Regions from separate parts of the Streptomyces sp. NPDC045899 genome, predicted to be linked through region 1. Evidence: predicted binding sites of a transcription regulator. Region 1 holds the regulator's gene; the other holds the start of a gene.
The links. Region 1 encodes HspR, which represses chaperone genes until heat shock. Its sites were predicted from a motif close to TTGAGNNNNNNNNNCTCAA; they were not measured.
Positions count from the first base shown of each region.

Region 2: lon (endopeptidase La) is a predicted target of HspR. The motif match lies at 2,956-2,974, and genes of this name have one in related genera.

Region 1 is NZ_JBWKKP010000008.1:192,126-206,548, reverse strand. It holds gene AC07FT_RS14805 (polyamine aminopropyltransferase) at 1-1,378, opposite strand, end outside; gene AC07FT_RS14800 (DUF2617 family protein) at 1,486-2,076, opposite strand; gene AC07FT_RS14795 (pyridoxal phosphate-dependent aminotransferase) at 2,826-3,995, shown strand; gene AC07FT_RS14790 (YbjN domain-containing protein) at 4,132-4,662, opposite strand; gene clpB (ATP-dependent chaperone ClpB) at 4,768-7,365, opposite strand; gene AC07FT_RS14780 (pyridoxamine 5'-phosphate oxidase family protein) at 7,500-7,904, shown strand; gene proP (glycine betaine/L-proline transporter ProP) at 7,921-9,444, opposite strand; gene AC07FT_RS14770 (cupin domain-containing protein) at 9,578-9,976, opposite strand; gene AC07FT_RS14765 (hypothetical protein) at 10,067-10,618, opposite strand; gene AC07FT_RS14760 (heat shock protein transcriptional repressor HspR) at 10,727-11,206, opposite strand; gene dnaJ (molecular chaperone DnaJ) at 11,212-12,387, opposite strand; gene grpE (nucleotide exchange factor GrpE) at 12,433-13,089, opposite strand; gene dnaK (molecular chaperone DnaK) at 13,086-14,423, opposite strand, start outside.
Region 2 is NZ_JBWKKP010000007.1:45,526-59,948, forward strand. It holds gene AC07FT_RS12750 (sensor histidine kinase) at 1-1,109, opposite strand, end outside; gene AC07FT_RS12755 (response regulator transcription factor) at 1,106-1,846, opposite strand; gene AC07FT_RS12760 (spermidine synthase family protein) at 1,953-2,666, opposite strand; gene lon (endopeptidase La) at 2,997-5,411, shown strand; gene AC07FT_RS12770 (NAD(P)H-dependent oxidoreductase) at 5,598-6,149, shown strand; gene AC07FT_RS12775 (TetR/AcrR family transcriptional regulator) at 6,229-6,807, opposite strand; gene AC07FT_RS12780 (lysozyme) at 6,926-7,768, opposite strand; gene AC07FT_RS12785 (MarR family winged helix-turn-helix transcriptional regulator) at 7,973-8,503, shown strand; gene AC07FT_RS12790 (hypothetical protein) at 8,620-9,390, opposite strand; gene AC07FT_RS12795 (sensor histidine kinase) at 9,770-12,586, shown strand; gene AC07FT_RS12800 (roadblock/LC7 domain-containing protein) at 12,583-13,074, shown strand; gene AC07FT_RS12805 (DUF742 domain-containing protein) at 13,071-13,463, shown strand; gene AC07FT_RS12810 (GTP-binding protein) at 13,444-14,136, shown strand; gene AC07FT_RS12815 (styrene monooxygenase/indole monooxygenase family protein) at 14,213-14,423, shown strand, end outside.

The DNA of each region.
Region 1 (14,423 bases):
CGATCACATACGGCTCGGTCCGCAGCCCGGCGGACCGGATCGTGGCGTCGACCGTCCAGTAGGTGTGCGACCGGGGGCGCAGCGCGCCCGCGTGGACGACCAGCCGCCCACCGGGCGCCAGCACCCGCTCGGCCAGTCCGTAGAACTCCTGGGAGTAGAACTTGGTGCTGGGGGTGAGCCGCGGATCCGGCAGATCGCTGACCACCACGTCGTACGCGGCACGCCGCCGCAGCCAGTCGAAGGCATCGGCGGTGACCACCCGCACCCGGGGGTCGCGGTAGGCGCGGCCGTTGAGCGCCGAGAGCTCGGGGTCGCGGCGGGCCAGCCGCACCACCGCCGGATCGCGCTCCACGACGGTGACCGACCGGACGCCGGCGTACCGCAGCACCTCACGGGCCGCGAGCCCGTCGCCGCCGCCCAGCACCAGGACGCGGCCGTGCCGTCCGGCGGCCATGGCCGGGTGGATCAGCGCGTCGTGGTAGCGGACCTCGTCGCGTCCGGAGACCGCCAGCCGTCCGTCCAGGAAGAGCGTCAGCGGCCGGCCGCTGGTCCGGCCGCCCGCGAGCACCACCTCCTGGACACCGCTGCGCAGTGCCACGCGGACCCCGGGGCCGTAGACCGCCTGCCGGGCGGCCCGCTCGAAGGAGGGGGTGAACGCGACGCCCCCGGCCAGCAGGGACAGCACCGTCACATTGGTGACGATCAGCGTCCAGAGCGCCCGGCGGCTCAGATCGCGGCGGAACAGCCACAGCACCAGCGCCGCGCCCGCCACCACGTTGACCGCGCCGGTGACCAGCGCGCCGGTCAACTGCCCGAAGGCGGGCAGCAGCAGAAAGGGGAAGGCGAGCCCGCCGACCAGCGCACCCACGTAGTCCGCCGCGAACAGATCGGCGACCGCACCGCCCGCGTCCTGCCGCCGCACCCGCTGGATGAGGGTCATCAGCAGCGGCACCTCGGCACCGATGAGGACACCGATGGCCAGGGAGAAACCGACCAGCGCGGAGCGGGAGTGGCCACACCACGCGAAACTCGCGTACAGCGCCATCGCGGAGCAGCCGCCGACCAGCGCGAGCATCGCCTCGACCGCGCCGAAGCCGACGGCCGCCCGGCAGCGCAGCCGCTTGGCCAGCAGGGAGCCCAGGCCCATGGCGAACACCATCACCGACAGCACCACGGATGCCTGGGTGACCGAATCGCCGGACAAGTACGAGGCCAGAGCGACGAGTTCGAGCTCATAGACCAGACCGCAGGCGGCGCAGACGAAGACGGTGAGCAGGACGACGAAGCGGCCGAATCCGGCCCGGACGGGCAGTCGCACCGGAGGCTCGGACTCCGGCGACGGCACATCCGAGACGGCGGACGTCGGCGCATCGATCACAAAGGGAACGTTACGTCACATAATGCTTACCGTTCGTCACCCACACGGGTGCATTGACGGCCATACATCCGTACGCCGCACGGACTCGCCTACGAGCCCATCCCCCGTCAGAAGCAGTGGACTTGGGCCGGAAGGCCGCCCTCCGGCGCCTGGCCCGACAGCGCCTCCGCGGCCGGTGGCCGCAGCCCGGCCGGACGCCGGGCCCCCACGAAGGTGCGGGTGGTCACCAGCCGACCCTCCTGGGGATAGGCGTGCCAGGTCCGCCAGCCCACCGTGCCCTCGTGCCACTGTGCGAGCAGTGCGGTGAACGCGTGCGGGCTGCCCGGAAACGTGCCCGCCAGACCGTGCGGATGGTCGGCGACCAGGGCCAGCAGCTCCTGGGCGCGCCCGGCGAAGGACCCCTCCGACAACTCCTCGACCCGCGCCGCGAATTCGTACTCGCGGCCCTCGACGAGGGTGGAGACGCCCAGGGGGAGCGGGGTGCTGCTGCCGGACATACAGGCGACGGTCTCCGAGCAGTGGCCGTCCGCACCGTCGAGCAGGACCTGGTGGGAGGCGCCGAGCAGCCTCAACTGCATCGAGTAGCCGTGGAGTTGGAGATCGAGTACGGCCAGGGCGGGGAGCGGCTCGCGCCCCAGGCACCAGGCGAGATCAGCGGCGCGGGTATCGGTGTAAGCAGTCTTGAGGGTCGTGAGCATGGGTCGGCTCCGCAAGCACGCAGTGGAAAAGGTGGGCCGGCTCGCCCCGCGGTGGACCAGGGGTATACGCATACGCCGGCTCGTGCCCACGTGGGGTCCGTTGGGTCGGTGGTGGTATACGGAATCATGAAATGCTCGGCGCCACATCGTTTTTACCCACCTTCACCAGGTTTCCACCCTCTAGGGCGCCCACCAGATCAAGTGTTCAACAACCGCGCGCCCGGCGCACGATGGCACGCCGGGCACGAGATATGAATTCTATGGGCCGTCAGTTCATCATCAGAGCAGGGAAATCGGTGTATTTCCGGAGGATGCGGGACCGTACGGACCCCCCTCCGGCGCGGCCGTCAGCTGCCGCCGCCACCACCGCCACCGCAGCCACCCCCGCCTCCGCCGCCACCGCACGACGAGCCACCGCCACAGGAGGAACCCCCTCCGCAGGATGAGCCCCCTCCGCACGAGGAACCGCCAGCGCTTCCGCCACCGGCCCACCAGCTACCGGAGGACCCGCCGTAGCCCCGCCGGGGCCGTGCCGAGGACCCCCTGGCGCGGCCCGCCCCCAGCGCGGCCAGCGCCACGACCGTGAAGGCCACCACGACGAAGACAATGACAGAAACCATGCGTCCTCACTCTCCTTCCACGCCCCCGTACAGCGAGGTACCGCGTCGTACCTGACCCGCTCATGCCCGTCGGCGCCACGACCGAAAGCGGAGTTGAGGAAGTCCAGAGGTTCGACGGAGGATGGCGCCATGGGACGACCGCTGCTCAACCGCCGACTGGCCGCATTCGGCACCACGATCTTCGCGGAGATGTCCGCGCTCGCCGTCAGCACCGGCGCGATCAACCTGGGCCAGGGATTTCCCGACACCGACGGTCCGGAGGAGGTGCGGGAGGCCGCCGTGCGCGCACTGCGCGACGGCCGCGGCAACCAGTACCCGCCCGGCCCCGGTGTGCCCGAACTGCGCACCGCCATCGCCGAGCACCAGCTCCGCTGGTACGGGCTGACCTTCGACCCGGACCGTGAGGTGCTGGTCACCGCGGGTGCCACCGAGGCGATCGCGGCCTCGCTGCTGGCACTGGTGGAGCCGGGCGACGAGGTGATCGCACTGGAGCCGTACTACGACTCCTACGCCGCCAGCATCGCCATGGCGGGCGGGACCCGGGTCCCGGTCACCCTCCGGCCGCGGGGTGACGGCTTCGGGCTGGACCTGGACGAGCTGCGGGCCGCCGTCACCGACCGCACCCGCCTCATCCTGCTCAACACCCCGCACAACCCCACCGGCACCGTGCTGACCACCGCCGAGCTCGCCGCCGTCGCCGAGCTGGCCGTGGAGCGCGATCTGCTGGTGGTGACCGACGAGGTCTATGAGCACCTGGTCTTCGACACCGGCCACACCCCGCTGGTCTCCTTCCCCGGGATGCGCGAGCGCACGGTGACCATCGGCAGCGCGGGCAAGACCTTCTCCTTCACCGGCTGGAAGGTCGGCTGGGTGACCGGCTCCCCCGAGCTGGTCACGGCGGTGCGCTCGGCCAAGCAGTATCTGACCTTCGTCTCCGCGGGGCCCTTCCAGTACGCGGTCGCCGAGGCGCTGCGGCTCCCGGACGAGTACTTCCACGGCATCCGCGAGGATCTGCGCGCCAAGCGCGATCTGCTGGCCGACGGGCTGGCCGACGCGGGCTTCCGGGTCTACCGCCCTTCGGGCACGTACTTCATCACCACCGACATCCGCCCGCTCGGTGAGAGCGACGGCTTCGCGTTCTGCCGCTCACTGCCCGAGCGCTGCGGTGTGGTGGCCGTGCCGAACGCGGTCTTCTACGACCACCAGGACCAGGGCGCGCCCTTCGTGCGGTTCGCCTTCTGCAAGCGCGCCGGTGTGCTCACCGAGGCGGTCGGACGGCTCAAGGGCCTGTCGGGCTGAGCCCCGGGAGCCCGCACCCGGCCGAGCCTCCGGAGCCCGGAAAAACGTGAGCCCGGCCGTGCACCGCCGCCTCAAGGGGGCGGTGCCGCGACCGGGCTCCGCTGTGTCCTGCGGACCGGGGCCCCGGAGGGGTCCCTCAGCTCTCGTCGTCCGGCTTCTCGCCGTCGGACTCGATGTCGGCCTCCAGGCCCAGCTGCTCGACCAGCCACTTGTCGAACTCGATGGAAGCCCGCACCCAGCTGACCGTGCTGGACACGAAGTGCTCCAGGCTGACGCCGGTGCCCGTGAGCATCTGCGCCTCACCGATCAGCCGGACCGCGCCGTCGTCGTTGGTGTGGGTGTAGACCTTCGGCCACAACGTACGGCGGTTCCAGTCGTCGATCGCCTCGAGCAGCCGCGGCTTCTCGTCGATGCCGTGCGGCCGGTCGTAGAACGTCCGGACGGAGAAGACCTGCTGCTCCTCCTCACCACGGAACATGAAGTACGTGCGGAACTGCTCCCACGGCGCGGCGAGGTCCCCCTCCTCGTCGACGACGTACTTCAGCTCCATCTGCTCCAGCAGCTGCTTGACCAGGTCCTGGTCGGGCAGCACGGGGCCACTCGGACCCGCCGGTTCGGGCTCGGGCTGGCCCCCGAAATTCGGAATCGAGGACGGGTCGATGCTCACCGTGGTTTCCCTTCGTATGGATACCGCCATCCTCCCTCACACCCGCCCCCGCATCGCAACTCCGGCCGTATTTTGCGTGATCTCCGTGCCGTGGGGTGCGCGTGATCACCCGCGCGCCGGGCCGACCAGGAGGCCGTCGCCGGCCCGGTCCACCCGGACCGTGTCACCGTCCCTGACCTCGCCGGACAGGATCTCCTTGGCCAGCCGGTCGCCGATCGCGGTCTGCACCAGACGGCGCAGCGGGCGGGCCCCGTACGCCGGGTCATTGCCCTCCTCGGCCAGCCAGGCCAGGGCCGCGGGGGTGACTTCGAGGGTGAGCCGCCGCTCGGCGAGCCGCCGGGCCAGCGCGCCGATCTGGAGCTCGGCGATCCGGGCCAGCTCCTCCTGGCTGAGCGCGGAGAACACCACCAGATCGTCCAGGCGGTTGAGGAACTCGGGTTTGAAGGAGGTCCGCACGGTCTCCAGGACCCGTCGCTTCTTCTCCTCCTCGCCCAGCAGCGGATCCACCAGGTACTGGCTGCCGAGGTTGGAGGTCAGTACGAGAATGGTGTTGCGGAAGTCCACCGTGCGGCCCTGGCCGTCGGTGAGCCGTCCGTCGTCGAGGACCTGGAGCAGGATGTCGAAGACCTCCGGGTGGGCCTTCTCCACCTCGTCCAGCAGCACCACGCTGTACGGACGGCGGCGCACGGCCTCGGTGAGCTGGCCGCCCTCCTCGTAGCCGACGTAGCCGGGCGGGGCGCCGACCAGCCGGGCCACGCTGTGCTTCTCGCCGTACTCGCTCATGTCGATGCGGACCATGGCCCGCTCGTCGTCGAAGAGGAAGTCCGCGAGCGCCTTGGCCAGCTCGGTCTTGCCGACACCGGTGGGGCCGAGGAAGAGGAACGAGCCGGTGGGACGGTCGGGGTCGGCGATCCCGGCGCGGGTCCTGCGCACCGCGTCCGAGACGGCGCGGACGGCCTCGGTCTGGCCGATCAGCCGCCTGCCGAGCTCGTCCTCCATGCGCAGCAGCTTCCGGGACTCGCCCTCCAGCAGGCGTCCGGCCGGGATACCGGTCCAGGAGGCGACCACATCGGCCACGTCATCCGGGCCGACCTCCTCCTTGACCATGGTGCCGCGGTCCTCCCGCTGCACCTCCTCCTCGGCCGCGGACGCCTCGGCGAGCTCGCGCTCGACGGCCGGGATCTCCCCGTACAGCAGCTTGGAGGCGGTGTCGAAGTCGCCGTCCCGCTGGGCGCGCTCGGCCTGGCCGCGCAGCTCGTCGATCCGCTCCTTGAGCTCACCGACGCGGTTGAGGCCCTGCTTCTCCTTCTCCCAGCGCGCGGTCAGCCCGCGCAGCTCCTCCTCCTTGTCGGCGAGGTCACGGCGGAGCTTGTCCAGACGCTGCTTGCTGGCCTCGTCGGTCTCCCGGGCGAGCGCCATCTCCTCCATCTTCATCCGGTCCACCGAGCGCTGGAGTTCATCGATCTCCACGGGTGAGGAGTCGATCTCCATCCGGAGCCGGGAGGCGGCCTCGTCGACCAGGTCGATCGCCTTGTCGGGCAGGAAACGGGAGGTGATGTACCGGTCGGAGAGGGCGGCGGCGGCCACCAGCGCGCCGTCCGCGATCTGCACCTTGTGGTGGGCCTCGTAGCGGCCCTTGAGCCCGCGCAGGATGGCGACGGTGTCCTCGACGGTCGGCTCGGAGACCAGCACCTGCTGGAAGCGGCGCTCCAGCGCGGCGTCCTTCTCGATCCGCTCGCGGTACTCGTCGAGGGTGGTGGCGCCGACCATGCGCAGCTCACCGCGGGCCAGCATGGGCTTGAGCATATTGCCCGCGTCCATGGAGGAGTCGCCGCCGGCGCCCGCGCCGACGACGGTGTGCAGCTCGTCGATGAAGGTGATGATCTGGCCGTCGCTGGACTTGATCTCGGCGAGGACGGTCTTCAGCCGCTCCTCGAACTCACCGCGGTACTTGGCGCCCGCGACCATCGCCCCGAGGTCCAGCGCCACCAGCCGCTTGTTCCGCAGGCTCTCGGGGACGTCGCCCTTGACGATCCGCTGGGCGAGTCCTTCCACGACGGCGGTCTTGCCGACGCCCGGCTCACCGATCAGCACCGGGTTGTTCTTGGTGCGGCGGGAGAGCACCTGCACCACCCGCCGGATCTCCTGGTCCCGGCCGATGACCGGGTCGAGCCGGCCCTCGCGCGCGGCGGCGGTGAAATCGGTGCCGAACTTCTCCAGGGCCTTGTAGGTGCCCTCCGGATCGGGCGTCGTCACCCGCTGTCCACCCCTGACGGTCTCGAATGCGGCGAGCAGCTTCTTGGCGCTCGCCCCCTGCTGGTCGAGCAGCTCCCCGGCCTGGCCGCCCTTGGCGGCGATACCGATGAGGAGGTGCTCGGTGGAGACGTAGTCGTCCCCGAGCTCCCTGGCGCGCCGCGAGGCGTCCGCGACGACGGCCAGCAGCTCCCGGCTCGCCTGCGGCGGGGCCACGGTGGAGCCCTGGACGCTGGGCAGCGCGGCGAGCAGCCGCTCGGCGCCGCCGCGCACCTGGACCGCGTCCGCCTCGACGGCGGCCAGCAGGTCCAGCACGTTCTCGTTCTCCTGCCCCTGGAGCAGGGCGAGCAGCAGATGCGCGGGGGTCATGTCCGCGTGTCCGGCGGTCACCGCACGGTCATTCGCGGCGCTCAGCGCCGCCCGGCTCTTGTTGGTCAGCTCGGCATCCACGTCCCTGTGCTCCTCCTCGCTTCCATGACCCTACTCCTGAGGGTATTCAGCCCTGCTCTACCTAACCTCCGTAAACTTGAGTCTATTGCACTCAACTGTGCTGCGCCACCCATCCCGGCCATAGGTTTTGCGCCATGGCCATCGATCCTCGCAATCCGGACCCCGGCTATCTCGCCTTCTGGCGGGAACGCCATGTGTGCACCCTGACCACCCCGCGCCCGGACGGCACCCCGCACGTCGTCCCGGTCGGGGTCACCTACGACCCCGAGGGCGGGCTCGCCCGCGTCATCGCCAGCGGCCACAGCCGCAAGGTCGCCCACGTCCGGGCGGCGGGCGAGGCCGGTGCACCGGTCGCCGTCTGCCAGATGGCGGGCAGGCGCTGGGCGACCCTGGAGGGGCTCGCGGTGATCCGCGAGGAGCCCGAGCTGATCGCGGACGCGGAGGCCCGCTACACCGAGCGCTACCAGCGCACCCCGCGCCCCAACCCCGAGCGGGTACTGATCGAGATCACCCTCACCCGTGCCATGGGCCGCCCCTAGGCGGCCTTCACCGGGCTCACTCGCCCGTGTGATGGCGCGTCCAGGGGTGGCGGACCCGGATCCACACGTCGCGGGCCCGGCGGCCCGCCTCCGTACGGCTCTCGGCCACCACGCCACGGGCCTGCTCCTCGGTCTCCACCATCGGCCCCGAGCCACGCAGCGGCCTGCCCGCCGTCTCATGCAGGAACAGCGTGGCGATCAGCCCCACGGCGCCCGCCGCCATCAGGTAGTACGCGGGCACCAGCGTGTCGTGGGTAGTGGCCACCAGCCAGGAGGCCAGCAGCGGGGTGGTACCGCCGAACAGCGAGACGGAGATGTTGTACGAGATCGACAGCGCCCCGTAGCGCAGCCGGGTCGGGAACAGGGCGGGCAGCGTGGCCGCGCTGTTCCCGGCGAAGGTCACCAGCAGCAGCCCCAGCACCAGACAGCCCAGCGCGGGCAGCACGATCCCGCCCTCCTTGATCAGCAGCAGCGACGGCACGGCGAGCACGATCATCGCCACGCTCCCGGCCAGGAACAGCGGCCGTCGCCCCCAGCGGTCCGAACCGCGCCCCACCACGGTGATCGCCAGCGCGACGACCACCATGGTGCCCAGGACGAGCACCTGCGCGGTGGTGGCGTCCTGGCCGAGCGTGGAGGTCATGTACGTCGGGAGGTACGACGTGACCATGTAATTGGTGACGTTGTAGAGCAGCACCAGGCCCATACAGATCAGCACCGCCTGCCAGTGCCGGGTGAAGATCTCCTTCAGCCGCCCCCGGCCGGACTGGCGCGCCTCCTCCACCGGCCGCGGCTCACCGTGCGCCTCCGCCACCGCGGCGGCCTCGGCCGCCCGCTCGGCCTCCTGCCGGAACGCCGGGGTCTCCTCCAGCCGCAGCCGCATGTACAGGCCGATCAGCCCCATCGGCCCGGCCACCAGGAACGGCACCCGCCAGCCCCAGTCCACCATCCCCTGCTCACCGAGGGCGGCGGTGAGCACCGTGACCAGCCCCGAGCCCAGCGCGTAGCCGATGAAGGTGCCGAAGTCGAGCCAGCTGCCGAGGAATCCACGGCGGGTGTCCGGCGCGAACTCGGCGATGTACGTGGTGGCCCCGGCGTACTCACCGCCGGTGGAGAAGCCCTGCACCACCCGGCACAGCAGGAGCAGCAGCGGGGCGGTGAACCCGATGGTGTCGTACGACGGCAGCACCCCCACCGCGAAGGTGCCGATCGCCATCATGATCATGGTGGTGGACAGCACCCGCCGCCGTCCGATCCGGTCCCCCAGCGGCCCGAAGACCAGCCCGCCCAGTGGACGCACCAAGAACGCCACCGCGAAGGTGGCGAAGGTGGCGACCACCTGGGTGGCCGGTTCATCGGCCGGGAAGAACACCTTGCCCAGGGTGACCGCGACATAGGCGTAGACGCCGAAGTCGAACCACTCCATGGTGTTGCCGACCGCCGTGGCCGCCACCGCCCGGCGCATCCGCGGCCGGTCGACCACCGTCACGTCCTCCCGGGACAGCGACTGCTTGCGGCGGCGCAGCAGCGTCCGCACCATCCGTTCGGTGTGCTCGCTGCCGCCGCCCCGGGGCGGGCCGCCCCGGCCCGGCCGCCCCCGGCGGTTCGGGCGGCGCGGCGGTCTCCGTCCGGGGCCGGTGCTCATCGCTCAGCCGCTCACCGGGCCGGCGCCCTCAGTCCTCGGCCCGCTCAGCCTGTTCGGCCTGTTCGGTCTGTTCGGCCCGGGCGTAGGTCTCGGCCATCCCACCGGCGAAGTCGTACACCACGACCTGCTCGTCGCCGACCACCCACGCGTCATGCCCCGGCGGACAGACGAAGACGTCCCCCGGCCCCAGTTCGGCCTCCGCACCGTCCTCCATCCGCAGCCGCATCCGCCCCTGGACCACGAACCCCGTGTGGTGGACCTCGCACAGATGCGTACCGGCGATCGGCCGCAGCGACTCCTTCCACCGCCAGCCCGGCTCGAAGACGCCCACGGCGAAGTCCAGTCCCGTCAGATGCACGGTGTCGAGGTGGCCCCCGGGAAAGTCACGCCGCTCATCGGGCTTGTCGATCGTCTTGACTTCCAACATGGCGGTACCTCCTGCCGTACCTCCATGGTGCGCCTCCCCCGCCACGCCGTCGCGCCCACCGGGAGCGCCCCGGGACGGGGGTGAGCGGCTCTACTCGGGGCGTCCGGACCGGGGGCGGCCGGGCTGGAGGGTCCAGCGGCCGGAGTGACCCGGCGGGAGGGCCAAGTCACGGCGGACGGCCGCGTAATACGCCTCGCGCGCGGTGCGCTGGCGGGTGAGCAACGCGGACCAGGTCTCCGGGGTACGGACCGGCTCCCGCAGGAACCGCTCCATCTCGATGACCACGACGACCCAGGCCCGGCCCTGCTCCACCACCTCGGGGGTGCCCAGCATCAGCAGCGCCTCCCCCGCCGGGTCCCGGGCGTCGGTGGCCTCGGCCAGCTCGACCGCCGCGCCCTCGGGGGACAGCGGATGCGGATGGGGGTCCACCCCGAGGTGGGAGGCGATCCGGTAGGTCAGGGTGACGGTGCGCTTCAGCGCCGTGGCGTAGTCGGCGTAGACCACCAGCCGGCGTTCTTCCCAGCGGGCTCGCTGTTCCCTGCGGAAACGGGCCTGATCGCCCTTGGCGATCGCCAGATAGGAGCCGAGGGCACCGATGACCACACCGAGCAGGGCGGGAAGCTGTTGTATGAACGCGGACATGGCGGCACGGTATAGCGACAGGGCGACCCGTCCATGGGCCTCGGCAAACGGCAGGCCCGGCGGCCGAAGAACGCCCCCCGGGCCTGTGAAGCCGGAGATCGCGAGGACCTAGTCCTTGGGCTTGGGCCGCCAGACGACCAGTGCGCTGGTCTGCTGGACGTCCTGGTAGCGGACCAGGTCACGCCGGTAGGAGGCGTGGACCTGGGCCTCGCGCTGCTGCATGGCCGCCGCGGCGCCCTCGACCGCGGACTGGAGCTCGGCCACCCGGGACTGAAGGGCCGCGACCTGGTTCTCCAGTTCGATGATGCGCTTGATCCCGGCGAGGTTGATCCCCTCGTCCTGGGACAGCTGCTGCACCTGGCGGAGCAGCTCGATATCGCGCGCGGAGTACCGACGGCCGCGGCCGGGGGTGCGGTCGGGCGAGACCAGGCCGAGGCGGTCGTACTGACGAAGGGTCTGCGGGTGCAGACCGGAGAGCTGAGCTGCCACCGAGATGACGTACACCGGCGACTCGTCGGTCAGCTCATAGGGATTGCGGGCCCGGCCCGCGCCCCTGCCTCCGATTCCTCCCCGGCCGTGCGGCTCCATGGGGGTCACGCTCCCTTCGCGGCCTTGAACAGCTCCGCCCGCGGGTCCTCGTCCGCGGTCGCCTCGCGATACGACTCCAGCGCCTCACGCGCCGCGTCGCTGAGGTCCTTCGGCACCGTGACCTCGACGGTGACCAGCAGATCGCCCCGGGTGCCGTCCTTGCGCACCGCGCCCTTGCCGCGGGCCCGCATGGTCCGGCCGCCCGGCGTACCGGCCGGCAGCTTCAGGGTGACCGGCGGGCCGCCCAGCGTCGGGACCTTGATCTCGCCGCCGAGCGCCGCCTCCGGGAGGGAGACGGGCACGGTGACGGTCAGGTTGTCCCCCTTGCGGCCGAAGACCGGATGCGCGTCCACATGGACGATGACGTAGAGGTCACCGGCCGGACCGCCGGTCTCGCCGGGGGCGCCCTTGCCGCGCAGCCGGATCCGCTGGCCGTCAGTGACGCCCGCTGGGATCCGGACCTGCATGGTGCGGGCGGAACGAGCTCGTCCGCTGCCCTTGCAGGTCTCGCACGGATTCTGCGCGATCAGCCCGCGGCCCCGGCACTCCACGCACGGATCGGTGAGCGAGAAACCGCCCCCGCCACCGCGGCTGACCTGTCCGGTGCCGACGCAGGTCGGGCAGACCCTGGGGGTGCCGTTCTGGTCGCCGGTGCCGGAACACGCCTTGCACGGGGCCTGGCTGGACATCCGCAGGGGGACCGTGGCCCCCTCCACCGCCTCGGTGAAGCTCAGCGTCACCTCGGACTCGACGTCCTGACCGCGTCTGGGCTGGGTACGCGAGCCGCCGCCGCGGTTGAAGAGGCCGCCGAAGACGTCCCCCAGACCGCCGCCGAAACCACCCGCGCTTCCGCCGCCCTGGCCACCGCCGAAGAGGTCGCCCAGGTCGAAGTTGAAGCTGCCGGTGCCGCCCGGACCGCCGGGACCGGGGCGGAAGCCGCCGTTCCCGAACAGTGACCGGGCCTCGTCGTACTCCTTGCGCCGCTTGGGATCGCCGAGGATGTCATTGGCCTCGGAGATCTCCTTGAAGCGCTCCTCCGCCTTGGCATCGCCCTTGTTGGCGTCCGGGTGGAACTCGCGCGCGAGCTTCCGGTACGCCTTCTTGATCTCCGCCTCGGTCGCGTCCTTGGGGACGCCGAGAACCTTGTAATAGTCCTTCTCGACGAAGTCCTTGGTGCTCATCCCCGACGTCCCTCCTCTCCTGCGCTGTCCGTCGTCACCGTCGCGTCAGCCCTCGTCCGGGCCACCGCTCTCCTCGTCCGCGGCCGGAGCCTCGCCCTCGCCGCCCTTGGCGGAGCCGGCACCCGGCTGGGGCTCGGCGACCGCGACCCGGGCCGGTCGGATCGTACGCTCGCCGATTCGATACCCCGGCTGGAGAATCTGCACGCACGTCGTCTCGGTGACATCCGGTGCGTACGAGTGCATCAACGCCTCGTGCACCAGCGGGTCGAAGGGCTCGCCCTCCTTGCCGAACTGCTGGAGGCCCAGCTTCGCCGCCACCGTCTCCAGCGATTCGGCGACGGACTTGAAGCCGCCGACCAGCTCGCCGTGTTCACGGGCGCGGCCGACGTCGTCGAGCACGGGCAGCAGTTCGGACAGGAGGTTCGCCACGGCGACCTCCTTGACCGTGACCCGGTCCCGCTCGACCCGGCGCCGGTAGTTCTGGTACTCCGCCTGGAGCCGCTGGAGGTCGGCCGTCCGCTCGTTGAGCGCGGTACGGACCTGGTCCAGCTGCGCCTGAATGGCCACCTGTTCGATGTCCCCTGCGGGGGCCGGACCCGCCTTGTCGGCGGACCCGGCGCCCTTCGCCGCGTCGTCAGGGGTCTGCGCGGCTTCGGAGGGGACGTCGGGCTGCTCCTCGAAGCCCGGGGTCTCCTCCGTCACGCGGCACCACCCTGGCCCTTGTCGGCCTTCTCGTCGTCGACGATCTCGGCGTCCACCACGTCGTCGTCGGCCTTGGCCTGGCCCTCGGCGCCCGGCTCACCGGCGGCGGCACCGGCGGCCGCGCCCTCGCCCTGCGCGTACATGGCCTGGCCCAGCTTCTGGCTGACGGCGGCGACCTTCTCGGTGGCGGTGCGGATCTCGGCCGTGTCGTCGCCCTTGAGCTTCTCCTTGAGCTCGGTGAGCGCCTCCTCGACCTCGGTCTTGACGTCGCCGGGGACCTTGTCCTCGTTGTCCTTGAGGAACTTGTCCGTCTGGTAGACGAGCTGCTCGGCCTGGTTGCGGGTCTCGGCGGCCTCGCGGCGCTTGTGGTCCTCCTCCGCGTACTGCTCGGCCTCGCGCATCATGCGGTCGATGTCGTCCTTCGGCAGCGCGGAGCCACCGGTGACGGTCATCTTCTGCTCCTTGCCGGTGCCCAGGTCCTTCGCGCCGACGTGCATGATGCCGTTGGCGTCGATGTCGAAGGTGACCTCGATCTGCGGGACGCCGCGGGGGGCCGGGGGCAGACCGGTGAGCTCGAACATCCCGAGCTTCTTGTTGTACGCCGCGATCTCGCGCTCGCCCTGGTAGACCTGGATCTGCACGGACGGCTGGTTGTCCTCGGCCGTGGTGAAGATCTCCGAGCGCTTGGTCGGGATCGTGGTGTTGCGCTCGATCAGCTTGGTCATGATGCCGCCCTTGGTCTCGATACCGAGGGACAGCGGGGTGACGTCCAGCAGCAGGACGTCCTTGACCTCACCCTTGAGCACACCGGCCTGGAGGGACGCGCCGATGGCGACGACCTCGTCCGGGTTCACACCCTTGTTGGCCTCCTTGCCGCCGGTCAGCTCCTTGACGAGCTCGGCGACGGCGGGCATACGGGTGGAACCGCCGACCAGGACCACGTGGTCGATCTCGGACAGCGCGATGCCGGCGTCCTTGATGACGTTGTGGAACGGGGTCTTGCAGCGCTCCAGCAGGTCGGAGGTGAGCTGCTGGAACTGGGCGCGGGTGAGCTTCTCGTCCAGGTGCAGCGGGCCCTCGGCGGAGGCCGTGATGTAGGGCAGGTTGATGGTGGTCTCGGACGAGCTGGAGAGCTCGATCTTCGCCTTCTCGGCGGCCTCGCGGAGGCGCTGGAGCGCCATCTTGTCCTTGGACAGGTCCACGCCGTGGCCGTTGTTGAACTGCTTGACCAGGTAGTCGACGACGCGCTGGTCCCAGTCGTCACCACCGAGGTGGTTGTCACCGTTGGTGGCCTTGACCTCCACCACGCCGTCGCCGATCTCCAGCAGCGAGAC
Region 2 (14,423 bases), on a different contig from region 1:
CGGACCACGGGCCCCGTGCCGCCCGGCGAGAGCCCGCCGCGGTTGAAGCGCTCGAAGACCCGGTACCGCTCGGCCTCCGGGATGCCGGGGCCCTCGTCCAGCACTTCCAGCTCCAGGCTCTCCGGCTCCTCGCCGCGCCGGGCCCGGACCGTGACCCGGCCGTGCGCCGGGCTGTGCTTCATGGCGTTGTCGATGAGATTCGCCACCACCTGGTGCAGCCGCTCGGCGTCCGCGTGCGCGGTCAGCTCCGGCGGCGAGACGTCCAGGTGGAGGTGGACGTCCTTGCGGGTGTGCGAGCCCGACCCGGCTTCCGCGCCCTTGGCCATGCTCGCCTCCTTGAGGATCTGGGCCAGATACGGCCAGACCTCGAAGCGCCGGGCGTAGAGCGGCACCACCCCGTTGTCCAGCCGCGACAGATCGAGCAGCTGCTCGACCAGACGGCCCAGCCGCTGGGTCTGGCGCAGCGCGACCCGCATGGTCTCCGGATCGGCCTCGGAAACCCCGTCGACCACGTTCTCCAGCACCGCGCGCAGCGCCGCGATCGGGGTGCGCAGCTCATGCGAGACATTGGCCACCAGTTCCTTGCGGTGGGTGTCCACCGCCTCCAGGTCCGCCGCCATCCGGTTGAAGGCGCTCGCCAGGTGGCCGAACTCGTCCCGGCGCTGTGCCGCGCCCACCCGCCGGGTGTAGTCGCCGTGTGCCATCGCCCGGGTGACCGCGGTCATCTCGTCCAGCGGAGCGGTGAGGCCGTGCGCCACGAACTGGGTGATCAGCAGGGAGGCGATGATCGAGAAGATGGTGATCACGCGCAGCTCGGTGTTCGAATGCATCGCCGCGAACACCAGCAGCGTGGTGATGATCACTGACCCGATGACCAGCGCTCCGAGCGCGGCCTTGACCGAGCGGTACGGGTCGAACGGCCGCAGTGCCTCCCATACCCGGTCCCAGGTGGCCCGGCTGCGGGCGCAGCGGCGCCGCGCGGTGGCCCCGGGGGAGCCGGGCGGCTGCGGGGGGCGGGCGGCCCGCGCCTCACCGGCCGTCGTGAGCGTCCGCAGCGCCTTCAGGGCCTTGCGGACGGAAGGGACCCTGCGAGCGCCGGGGGCCGTCATGCGGCCGGGGTCTCCAGGGCGTAGCCGACGCCGTGCACCGTACGGATCCGCTCCGCGCCGATCTTCCGGCGCAGCGCCTTGATGTGGCTGTCCACGGTCCGGGTGCCGGAGGCGTCCGCCCAGTCCCACACCTCGGCCAGCAGCTGCTCCCGGGAGAGCACCGCGCGCGGGGTGTTGGCCAGGCAGACCAGCAGGTCGAACTCGGTGGGCGTGAGGTGGACGTCGGAGCCGCGGACCCGCACCCGGCGCTGCGCGTGGTCGATCTCCAGCTCGCCCAGGCGCAGGATCCCGCTGCGCGGGGTGTGCGCGGCCAGCGCCGCCCGCTCCACCCGCCGCAGCAGTACATGCACCCGGGCGGCGAGCTCGCGCATCGAGAACGGCTTGGTCATGTAGTCGTCCGCGCCGACCCCGAGCCCGACCAGCATGTCGGTCTCGTCATCGCGCGCGGTGAGCATCATCACCGGAACCGGCCGCCGCGCCTGCACCCGACGGCACACCTCGAGTCCGTCGAACCCCGGCAGCATCACATCGAGCACCAGCAGATCGGGCTGCCACGCCTCGGCGGTGTCGACGGCCGCCGGGCCGTCACCCGCCGTCTGCACCTGGAAGCCCTCGGCCCGCAGCCGGGCGGCGATCGCGTCCACGATGGTCGGATCGTCCTCGACGACGAGCACCCGGCGCTGTGCGCCGGGGGTGGTCGTGACGGCCCCGTTGTGGCCGTTGAGATTCTGCTCCATACGCCCGCCCCATGCGTTCGTCCTGAAAAACCGCGCTCCGCGCCTGGTGATGTGCCGTGCGGCGTGGTCTAGGCATGAAAGCGTAAGGGCAGCGTACGCGGCTCGGCTACGCGCCTCGAATCCCGATGTGGACCGCGTCGGGCACTCCCCGGGCAACTGCGATCTCTTCCGTACGGACCCTGCTGAATCCGGCATTGCGGAGAGATTCCTCGAATGCCGCTGACGGCCGCGCCGACCAGACCGCGAGCACTCCGCCCGGTGTGAGGCGGGCCGCGCAGGCGGCCAGTCCGGTGGGGGAGTAGAGGCCGGTGTTGTCCTCGGTCACCGTCCAGTCCGGTCCGTTGTCGATGTCCAGGCAGAGCGCGTCGTAGACCGGGGCGTCCGGTGCGCGCAGGTGGGCCATCAGATCGGCACGGACGATCGCGGTGCGCGGATCGGCCAGCGCGGTCGCGGAGACCGCCGCCAGCGGGCCGTCGCGGTGCCAGCCGACGACCGCCTCCTCCCGCTCCACTACCGCGATCCGGCCCCAGCGCGGCTCACCGGCCGCCTCGGCGAGCGAGAAGCCGACACCGAGACCGCCGATGAGCAGGGCGGGGGCGGGGCGGTCGGCGGGCAGGGCGTCGAGGGCGGCCCGGACCAGCAGCCGCTCGGAGCGGCCGTCGGAGGTGTCCATCAGGAAGCAGCCGTTGGCGATGATCTCGAAGACGGCGTCCCCGCCGTCCGGCGTCCCGCGCCGCCGCAGCACCACCTCGCCGTGGGGCCCGTCCCGGCGGTCGAGGGTGACCGGCTGACCGGTCGCGGTGTCGTACGGGGGCTGCATGGCGATCCTCCGGCTGGACGGGGCGCGCGGGCCCGTGGCGGACCCGCCGCCATCCTCGCGCCGTGCCCGCTCGGCGGTCCACCGGATTGGCCGTCCCGGCGCGGCGGCTGTGGTGGTGGACACACCGACCTCTGGTGACATCACTCGTGGCCCGGGGAGCGTTGTGGTGGGGCGAGAGGCAAGGACGGCCGCCAGTGGTGGAGACCTCTCCGTCCAGCCATCCGGCGCACCGAACAGCTGATCGCTCACAGCGAACACGGCTCCGGGAACACCGGGAGCCCCAGGCGCATTGAGTCTGCATAGCTCAACTTGCCTGCCTAAGGGGAGATCATGGCTTCGCTGTCCACACCGCTCACCCTGCCCGTGCTGCCTCTCGACGACGAGGTGGTGCTGCCCGGCATGGTGGTGCCGCTGGACCTGTCCGACACCGAGGTGCGCGCCGCGGTCGAGGCCGCCCAGGCCGCCGCCCGCTCCCGCGGCGGCGGAGGGAAACCGCAGCTGCTGCTGGTGCCGCGGGTCGACGGGACCTACACGGGGATCGGCACGCTCGGCACCGTCGAGCAGGTGGGCCGCCTCTCCGACGGTGACCCCGGTGCGCTCATCCGCGGTGTGCGCCGCGTCCGCATCGGCGCCGGGACCACTGGTCCCGGGGCGGCGCTGTGGGTGGAGGGGACCGTGGTCGAGGAGATCGTGCCCGACCCGCTGCCCGGTGCCGTCACCGAACTGATGAAGGAGTACAAGGCGCTGGCCACCAGCTGGCTGCGCAAGCGCGGTGCCTGGCAGGTCGTGGACCGGGTGCAGCAGATCGACGATGTCGCGCAGCTCGCCGACAACGCGGGCTACTCGCCGTTCCTCACCACCGCCCAGCGCGTGGAGCTGCTGGAGACCGCCGACCCGGTGGCCCGGCTGCGGCTGGCGGTCAGCCGGCTGAGCGAGCACCTGGCCGAACAGGACGTCGCCGAGTCGATCGCCAAGGACGTCCAGGAGGGCGTGGACAAGCAGCAGCGCGAGTTCCTGCTGCGGCGCCAGCTGGAGGCCGTCCGCAAGGAGCTGGCCGAGCTCAACGGAGATCCGGAGGACGAGTCCGATGACTACCGGGCCCGGGTGGAGGCCGCCGAGCTGCCGGACAAGGTCCGCGAGGCGGCCCTGAAGGAGGTCGACAAGCTGGAGCGGTCCTCCGACCAGAGCCCCGAGGGGAGCTGGGTCCGCACCTGGCTGGACACCGTCCTGGAGCTGCCGTGGAACGAGCGCACCGAGGACGCGTACGACATCCAGGGCGCCAAGGAGGTGCTGGACGCCGACCACGCGGGCCTGGAGGACGTCAAGGAGCGGATCACCGAGTACCTGGCGGTGCGCAAGCGCCGCGCCGACCGGGGTCTCGGCGTCGTCGGCGGCCGCCGCGGCGGTGCCGTGCTGGCCCTGGTGGGCCCGCCCGGGGTCGGCAAGACCAGCCTCGGCGAGAGCGTCGCCCGGGCGATGGGGCGGAAGTTCGTCCGGGTCGCGCTCGGCGGCGTCCGCGACGAGGCGGAGATCCGCGGCCACCGGCGCACCTACGTGGGCGCGCTGCCCGGCCGTATCGTCCGGGCCGTCAAGGAGGCCGGATCGATGAACCCGGTCGTCCTGCTCGACGAGATCGACAAGGTCGGCTCCGACTTCCGCGGCGACCCGGCCGCGGCCCTGCTGGAGGTCCTGGACCCAGCCCAGAACCACACCTTCCGGGACCACTACCTGGAGGTCGAACTCGATCTGAGCGATGTGGTCTTCCTGGCCACCGCCAACGTCCTGGAGGCCATCCCGGAGGCGCTGCTGGACCGGATGGAGCTGGTGCGGCTGGACGGCTACACCGAGGACGAGAAGGTCACCATCGCCCGTGACCACCTGCTGCCCCGGCAGCTGGAGCGTGCCGGACTGGAGCCGGGCGAGGTCGTGGTCGAGGACGCGGCACTGCGCAGGCTGGCGGGCGAGTACACCCGCGAGGCGGGTGTGCGGACCCTGGAGCGGTCCGTGGCACGGCTGTTGCGCAAGATCGCGGCCCAGCATGAACTGGGCGAGCGGAAGCTGCCGTTCACCGTCGGGGTGGAGAGCCTGCGGCCGCTGATCGGACGGCCGCACCACACCCCCGAGTCCGCCCAGGACCCGGCCGAGCGGCGCACCGCCGTCCCCGGTGTGGCCACCGGGCTCGCGGTCACCGGCGCGGGCGGCGACGTGCTGTTCGTCGAGGCGTCGCTGGCCGATCCGGAGACGGGTGGCGCGGGGCTGACGCTGACCGGTCAGCTCGGTGAGGTGATGAAGGAGTCCGCCCGGATCGCGCTGTCCTTCCTGCGCTCCCACGGCGCGGAGCTGGAACTCCCGGTGGGCGATCTCAAGGAGCGCGGTGTCCATCTGCACGTCCCGGCGGGCGCGGTGCCCAAGGACGGCCCGAGCGCGGGCATCACCATGACCACGGCGCTCGCGTCGCTGCTCTCCGGCCGCCAGGTGCGCCCGGACGTGGCGATGACCGGCGAGGTCTCGCTGACCGGGCGGGTGCTGCCCATCGGCGGCGTCAAGCAGAAGCTGCTGGCGGCGCACCGGGCCGGGGTGACCACCGTCGTCATCCCCAAGCGGAACGAGCCCGATCTGGACGATGTCCCGGCCGAGGTGCTGGAGAAGCTGGATGTGCACCCCGTCTCCGACGTCCGGCAGGTGCTGGAGCTGGCGCTCCAGCCCGCCTCGTCGGTGACCCCGGAGGTTCCGGCGGCGGCGTGACGGACGCCGCCGGGGCGACGCGGCGCCTCCGGCCCGCTCGCGCCGGGCCCTCACCGATGGCAGCCAGACAGGTCTGTCTGGTAGCGTTCCCAGCAGGCCAGCCAGACCTGTCTGTTCGGTGTGGTGGCGCCGACGTGCCCGCCCTCCCCGCCGTCCACGGCATCACGGAACCCCACGGAGGAACCCGTGCGCACTCTTGTCGTCCTCGCCCACCCCGATCTCGCCGCCTCCCGGGTCAACGCCGCGCTCGCCGAGGCGGCCCGGCCGGTGGAGGGCGTCACGGTCCACGACCTGTACGCCGCCTGTCCCGGTCTGGTGCTCGATGTGGAGCGGGAGCAGCGGCTGCTGCTGGAGCACGACCGGATCGTGCTCCAGTTCCCCTTCTACTGGTACTCGGTGCCCCCGCTGCTCAAGAAGTGGCTCGACGAGGTCTTCCTGCACGGCTGGGCGTACGGCACCGGCGGCACCTCCCTGCACGGCAAGTCGCTGCTGGTCACCACCTCGCTGGGCGGTGGGGAGGACCACTACCGCCCCGAGGGGGCCAACCGCTACACGGTCGCCGAGCTGCTCAGGCCGCTGGAGGCCACCGCCCGGATGACCGGCCTCCGCTACGAGGAGCCGTTCGCGCTGTACGCGACGCCGACGCTCGACGAGGCGGGGCTGGCCGCCCACCAGGAGCGCTATCGGACGCTGCTGGCCTCCGGCGCGGTGCGGGAGCCGGAGCTCACCGCCGTCTGACCGTCCCGCGCCCCGGGCAGACGGTGAAGGACCCGACCGCGGTCGGGCCCTTCGTCCTGCGGGTCGTCCCGCGGGGCGGTCAGACCGGAGCCGGGCAGGCGCCCGCCACCAGTACCCGGGTCGCCGCCTTCGCCGCCATCGCGATCTCGGGTCCGGGCTCCACCGCGGCCGCGGACATCGCGCCGTCGACGAGCACGGAGATCTGGAGTGCCAGCACCGCGGGGTCGGCGGCCCCCGCCGCGGTGGCCAGTCCGGTCAGCCAGGCCCGCACCGTGCGCTTGTGCTCGGCCGTCGCCTCGTGGGTGGCGCTGCCCGGCTCCGTCTCCCCGGCGGTCCGGACGAAGGCGCAGCCGCGGAAGCCGTCCCGCACGGTGGCGGCGCACAGCGCGTCGAAGAGACCGGTCAGCTGGTCGCGCGGATCCGGCCCGGCCGCCTCGGCCGCCTCGGCCAGCGCCCGGCGCCAGTAGGTGTCCGACTCCCGGAGGTACGCCAGGACCAGGGCGTCCTTGCAGCCGAAGTGGGAGTACAGCGTCGCCTTGGCCACGCCCGACTCGGCGATGATCCGGTCCACCCCGACCCCGCGCACCCCGTGGGCGTTGAACAGGGTGGTGGCCGTGGACAGGATCCGTTCACGGGCGGAGGGGCGGGTGCTGCTCATGGTCATGCTCCTCGGGGCGGGGCCCAGGACGGACGGTGCCCCCCAGCGTACAGACAGACCTGTCCGTACGCCGGAGGGCGGGTGCGCCGGTCGTGGGGAGTTGCCGCGGACCGCCGCGTCAGCCGTTCGCCAGGGCCTTGAGCCGGTCCAGGGCGCCGTTGAACTTGTTGTGGTCGCCGACGGTCGCGCCGGAGGAGGTGTACTGCCAGATGGTGTGGAAGCCCCAGCCGGCCGGGAGTTCACCGACGGACGAGCCGTAGCGCGGGATCCACAGCGGGTTGACGCCACCGAAGGCGCTGGAGTTGCCGGTGCAGGTCTTCCACCAGCTGGTGGAGGTGTAGATCACCGGGTCACGGCCGGTGCGGGCACGGTAGGTGGCGGAGAAGTCCTTGATCCAGCTGACCATCGCACTGGCGCTCTTGCCGTAGCAGGTGGCGCCGTAGGGGTTGTACTCCATGTCCAGCGCGCCGGGCAGGGTCCTGCCGTCCTTGGACCAGCCGCCGCCGTGGTCGACGAAGTAGTTGGCCTGGGCGGCGCCGCTGGAGTTGTTCGGCAGCGCGAAGTGGTACGACCCGCGGATCATGCCCACGTCGTACGAGCCGGTGTACTGCTGGGTGAAGTAGGGATTGGTGTAGCTGGTGCCCTCGGTCGCCTTGACGTAGGCGAACCGGACGCCGCTGCTCCAGAGCGTGGACCAGGCGACATTGCCCTGGTGGCTGCTGACGTCGACACCCTCGACGGTGGCGAGCACACTCGGCGGCTCCTGGCCGGTGGTGGACCCGCCCTCATGCTTGAGTATCTGCGAGCCCGCCCAGTCGTCCTCGGGGTGGGGGATGTCCTCCGGGCCCTGGGCCGCGGCGGCCGGGGCGGAGAGCGCGAAGGTCGTGGTCGCGAGGGCGGCGAGAAGGCCGGTCAGCGCACTGAGGGCGCGTCGGGCCGGACCGGGTCTGTGCACGGGCATGGCGAGCCTCCGAAGCCTCGGTGGGGGGAGCGGGAGATGTTTGGTATGGCCATGTCAGAAATGACGCTACGGGCGTAGATAAGAGCGGGGAAGGGGGAGGGGGTGGTGCCGTTGGTCTAATCCTGCGAAATACTGACGGAGCTGCGGCAACAGCCGCGCCTGGCAGAAACTTTCACCATGTGAAAATGCGGAGAGGGCTCTGACGTGCACAACAACGGGCCACTGCCCCCCGAGCGGGGTGAGGGCGGCACCCTGGGTGGAATTGGTGTGGACCACGCATTCCTGGCTCTGGAGCGCGAATTGGCGGTCTTCCTCCGCCGGGCCCGTGCCGCGTCCGGGGAATTGGCCCGTGAGGTCCACCCCGATCTGGAATCCGCCGCGTACGGGCTGCTCATGCGACTGGAGGACGCGGGGCCCCAGCGCGCCACCGACCTCGCCGGGTACATCGGCGTCGGCAAGGCCACGATGAGCCGTCAGTTGCGCGCCCTGGAGGGGCTCGGTCTGGTCACCCGCGCCCCGGACCCGGCGGACGGCCGGGCCTTCCTGGTGCAGCTGACCGACGAGGGCCGGAGCCGCTTCCGCGCCGTCCGGGTCGCCCGCCGGGCCCGCTACGCCCGCCGGCTCGCCGGGTGGGAGCGCAGCGAGGTCGCCGAACTCGCCCGCCTGCTGCACCGGTTGAACAGTGAGCAGGAGGCCGACGACGCCGGGCACTCGGCCCGCGGGGGCGAGGAGTAGGGCACTCACATACGTCAGCATCCGCGAGCCGTGGGGATACGGCGACGCGGATGTGGCAACGGCGGTACCCCCTGTGCTCCATCGGAGGGGCGGCGCCCCGCCGGGGTGCGGGGGGCTCAGAGTTCGGCGTAGATCACGGCCGCGTCGTCGTGCGCCTTGCCGCGCCGGAAAGCGGTTCCGTCCGGGTCGGCGTGCTCGGCCGCCCGTACCCGGTCGATCAGTGCCTGTGGGCCCTCCTTGCGCAGCAGGGCGAAGCAGGCCGTCCAGTCGCCCTCGCCGAACACCTCCACCCAGCGCGACGCCCCGTCGGTGAGGGCCGCCAGCGCCCGGACCCCGGTGCGCGGCCGGGTGCCGGTGACCGCCCTGGCCGAGACGGCGGGATCGGCGGCGGCGGTGAAGAAGCCGCCCTCGGCGTTCCGCAGTCCGGCAAGCCGGTGGCCCGCCGCGCGCAGCCGGTCGATGCGGTCGTCGAGCACCGGGGTCACCTCGCCGCCCGCCTCCTCGACGAGCAACGCCGAGTCGGAGAGCACCAGATGTTCGACCCGCTCCGCGTCCCAGCGGGCGGCCACCACGGTGGCCTGCGGGGTCAGTGGGTGATAAAGGTCACAGGTTGAACCATGCGCTTCCGCGGTACGCCCGATCGCCTCGGAGAGGCATGCGGCCAGGGTCATATCCCTTCGCGAACCGGACAGTTCGAGCAGTGCGCCGCCCAGTCGCGCGGTGAACCACGGCACTCCGTGGACGCATCCGTCGTCACCCTCGGGCGGGGTCACCCCGTCCAGGATCACCAGTGAGCCGCCGAGCCCCGAGGCGGGCAGGGTCACCGAGGCCCAGTCCTCGTTGGGGCGCCGCTGATCGCCCGGGGCCGTCGCGAGTTCGATGCGCATGCCGTCAGTCTGCCGGACCCCCTTCGAACACCGCCCCTCCAGGGGTGAAGAGAAAGACAATGGTTCGTACCAAGCAGATGTTTGTCGGATTGGGGCGGGAATGCGATGTCTGGGAAGGTGTGGGCGGGCATCTTTCCAGGGCGGCCACGTCTTTTCCACTCCCGCAAAAGGCGGCGGAAGGGTATGGCCCATACACAAAGTTGGTGGTCAACTACGCAATGCGGTTCACTCGTTCAGGTGGCCGGGTGGGTGATGCACGCCCGCCCCCGAGCCGTCCTGGAAGGGTCGGATTCCCTACCAGGGGTGGGGAAACACAATTGTTGATCCGTCGTCACCTCTGGAATCACAGCGGTCGGGCGAGAAAAGATTGTGAGCACCGGTGCGGAAGAAGCGGCTTCGGGGCACCCAGCGCGAACCGGACGGCGGGCCACGCCTTCAGGATCTCCAGGGCGGCACGGCACGGCGGCGTACCGCGCGTGTCCGCAACCGCCTGGCCGCGTCCGTCGTCCTCGTCTCCCTCGCCGTCCTCGGCGCGGGCGCCCCGGCCGTCCTCCTGGCCCTCGACGACTGCACCGACGCCCAGCGGCTGGTCGGCCTCGCCCGGACCAACCGTGACGCGGTGACCCTGGCCCACTCCCTCGCCGACGAGCGCGACGCCATGACCGCCTATGTCGCGGGCGGGCGCACCACCGCTTCCGGCGGCGGTGTCTCCGAGAGCCAGCGCGCCCGGGTGGACCGCCAGGTCCAGGAGGTGCGCCAGGAGGTCCCCGGCTCCGTCCGGCGGCTGCTGGACGGCCTCCCGCGGCTGCGCCAGCAGGCCCTGACCGGCCATGGCCCGGCGCTGGAGGTCTTCACCTCGTACACCACCGCCGTCCAGGCGCTGAACGAGGTCTCCGTCCGCCTGGCCCGCGAACTGCCCGACGCGGGCTCCGGCTCCGCCGCCGCGCTCGTCCCGCTGGGCCGGGCCACCGAGCAGGCGTCGGCCACCCGCGGCCTGCTCACGGCCGCGCTGGCCGGGGGCGGCGCCCAGCCCGCGCTGACCTCCGCCGCCCAGCGGGCCCACCTGCGCGACGGGTCCGCGCTCGCCGACTTCCGCCAGCTCGCCCCGGCCCCGGCCGGTGAGCGCTACGACCGCACGGTCAACGGCACCGAGGTCGGCACCGCCGAGCGGTACGCCACCCGCCTCACCGACCGGGGCCGGCTGTCCGGCGCCGACCTCCTCGTCGACGAGGACCGGGTCGAGACCGCCCTGAGCGCCCGCCTCACCCGGATGCGCGGGGTCGAGTCCTCCCTGGCCTCGGCCGAGATCTCCGCGGTCACGGGGGTGCGCCACGACGCGGTCACCACCCTGGAGGTGCGGATCGCGATCGTCGGCGGCGCCCTGCTGCTGGCCCTCGGCACCGGTGTGCAGACCGCCCGCTCGATGACCCGGCCGCTGGCCGTCCTGCGGCGTGGCGCCCGCCGGGTCGCGGCCGATCCGGCGGCCGAGGAACCGGTCGGCTACACCGGCCGCGACGACGAGTTCGCCGACGCGGTCCGCGCGGTCAACGAGCTCCACGCCAAGGCCGTGCGCGCCCAGGAGCGCGCCGCCGGACTCGGCACCGAGCGCACCCGGCTGGTCGGGGAGCGGCAGCGGCTGGCCGATGAACGGGACGCGCTGCGCCGCGAGCGGGACGCGGTCGCCGCCCGGCTGGAGGGGCTGCGGTCCCGGGTGCACGGCAGCTTCGTCAGCCTCGCCCTGCGCACCCTCGGTCTGATCGAGCGGCAGCTCGCCGTCATCGAGGGCATGGAGGAGCAGGAACAGGACCCCGACCGGCTGGAGACCCTCTTCCAACTGGACCACCTGGCCACCGGTATGCGCCGGTACGGCGAGAACCTCCTGGTCATCGCGGGCTCGGAGAACACCTCCGGCCATCCCGGCCCGGTGCCGCTGCTGGATGTGCTGCGCGCCTCGATCAGCGAGGTCGAGCGGTACGACCGGGTGCGGATCCAGTCACTCCCGCCGCATGCCCAGGTCGCCGGGTACGCCGCCGACAGCATCAGCCACCTGGTCGCCGAACTCCTGGAGAACGCCACCTCGTTCTCCCCGCCCGACGCCCCGGTGCAGCTCTCCGGCTGGCTGCTGGAGAGCGGCGAGGTCATGCTCTCCATCCAGGACGAGGGCATCGGGATGACCCCCGAGCGGATGGTGGAGCTGAACGACCGGCTCGCCGATCCGGTGCCCGACTACTGCCAGGGCCCGCAGCCCGAGGACCCGTTGGGGCTCGGCCTGTACGTGGTGACCCGGCTCGCCGCGCGCCACGGGGTCCGGGTGCAGCTGCGCGAGCAGCAGCCGGGCGGGGTGGCGGCCGTCGTGGTCCTGCCCACGAAGATCCTCCCGGCGGGTCCGCCGGGTGCCGGGCTGCCGCCCGCGCCCTCGGCAGGTGCCGGCGCCGACCGCGGTGACGTGGGGTTGCCCGCCTTCCCCGGGTCGGAGGCCGAGGCCAACTCCAACTTCCTTCCGTCGCAGGCCCGTTCGGCGTCCATGCCGGCTGCCGAGCCGGAGCCGGACGGGGTGCCCGGGTCCGCGGCCGTGGACCCCGGGGCGGAGACCCCCGCCCCCTGGGCCGCTCCGGGTGAGCGGTGGAGCACGGCCCCGGCCGTGGCCCCGGACGACGCGCCGTATCCGATGGAACCGACGCCGCCGCGCGGCCACCCGGCCCCGGGGAGTGCCGCGGCGCCGCCCGCGCTGCCCAGGCGCACGTCCCGGTCCGGCACCGCCCCGGCCGCGTCCGGCGACGCGGCCGGTGACCCCGGCGCCGAGGAGCCCGCGGGCGGCCACGGGGCCCGCCCGGTGGGCGCGGACGCCTGGGGCCCGGCCGGTGCGGACGCGGATCGTACGGATCCGTACGCCATCGGTTCCGAGGAGCACACCCGGGCCGCCGAACACCCCCGCACCGACAAGGGACTTCCCAAGCGCACCCCGAAGAGCGTGGAGCGCCGCGCCCCCGGGGCGCGGGAGCGGTCCGGGGCGGTGGACGCGGAGGAGCTGCGGCGCAGACTCGGCGGTTTCCAGCGCGGTGCGCTGGAGGGCCGCCGGGACGCCGAGGCCGAGATCGCCGCACGCGGCCGGGGCCGGGAGCACGGCCCCCAGGGCGGCCCAGAATGTACGGGGGCGCATGACGAGGGTGACACGGTTGAGGAGGCACGCAGGTGAATGCGCCCAGTAGTACCTACGGGTTGAGTTCCGAGGCCCGTAATCTGCACTGGTTGCTGGCGAATCTCGTGGAGGAGGTGCCGGGCGTCCGATCGGTCGCGGTGGTCTCCTCGGACGGGCTGATGCTGCTCTCCTCCGACGCGCGGCACCTCACCGCCGCGGGCGCCCTCGACCCCACGGCACAGGACGGGCCCAAGGGTTCCAGCGCGGACCTCGCCACGATCGTCTCGGGGCTGGGCAGTCTCACGCTCGGCGCGGCGAAGCTGATGGACGGCGGGGGCGTCAAGCAGACGATGGTGGCGATGGACGGCGGCAGTCTGTTCGTCATGACGATCGGGGACGGTTCGCTGCTGGGCGTGCATGCCACCCCCGACTGCGATATGACCGTCGTCGCCTATCACATGGCGCTGTTCGTGGGCCGGGCCGGACATGTGCTCACCCCCGAACTCCGCGGTGAACTACGCAGGTCCCTGGAGTCGGCTCAGTGACGGCCGGGTCCGGTCGGCCCGCCCGCCAGCCCGGCCGCGTCCGGCCGTACTCCCTCACCGGCGGGCGGACCCGCTCGGACCATGTGCTGCTGGTGGAGACTTTCGTGGCCTCGCTGGAGCCACCGGACGGACGGTGGGACCCGGCCCCTTCCGGCGGGCCGGGCGCCCGGATGCTGCCGGAGATCCGGGCGATCATCGAACTCTGCCGCCGGATGCGCTCGGTCGCGGAGGTCTCCGCGATGCTCAAGATCCCGCTCGGGGTGGTGCGCGTCCTGCTCAGCGACTTAGCCGACCAGGGAAAGATCCGCGTCTACGGCACCGGGCGGGGCCCGGGACAGCCGGACCGCGCGTTGCTCGAAAGGGTGCTCAGTGGACTCCGCAGGCTCTGACACGATTCCGGCCGCGACGGCGGTGCCGCCGTCGCGGGGGTCCGGCATACCCGGTGCCGGGATTCCGGGCACGGGGATACCCGGTGCCGAGGAGGCTCCACAGAGCTGGCAGACGGACCGTTCGCGGGCGCCGATCGCGACCAAGATCGTGATAGCGGGCGGTTTCGGGGTGGGGAAGACCACCTTCGTGGGGGCGGTCTCGGAGATCACCCCGCTGCAGACCGAGGCGCTGATGACCCGGGCCGGTGAGGACATCGACGACATCACCGCGACCCCGGACAAGCTGACCACCACGGTGGCGATGGACTTCGGCCGGATCACGCTCGAGAACGACCTGGTGCTGTATCTCTTCGGCACCCCCGGCCAGCACCGCTTCTGGTTCATGTGGGACGACCTGATGCGCGGGGCGATCGGCGCGGTGGTGATGGCCGACACCCGGCGACTGGAGGACAGCTTCCCGGCGCTGGACTACTTCGAGAGCCTCGGACTGCCCTATGTGGTTGCGGTCAATCACTTCGAGGGGGCACCCCGGTATCTGCCGGAGGACGTGCGGGACGCGCTCTCGGTGACCGAGGGGGTCCCCGTGGTGCTCATGGACGCCCGTCGGCGGATCACGGTGGTGGACGCGCTGCTGGCCCTGGTGCGGCACGCCGTTGACGTTTCACCCGAGTGACGTAACCTCGGCACCGCTCGCGGAATGGAATGCTCCATTCCTCTTTTGGTCCGAGCTCGAGGGAGCGTCGACAGTCATGCGGAAGATACTCATCGTCGGAGCCGGACAGTCCGGGCTCCAGCTCGCCCTCGGCCTCCAGGCCCGGGGGTACGAGGTCACCGTGATGTCCAACCGGACGGCCGATGAGATCCGCTCCGGGCGGGTGATGTCCACCCAGGTCATGTTCCACACCGCGCTCCAGCACGAGCGTGACCTGGAACTGAACTTCTGGGATGCGCAGGCGCCGC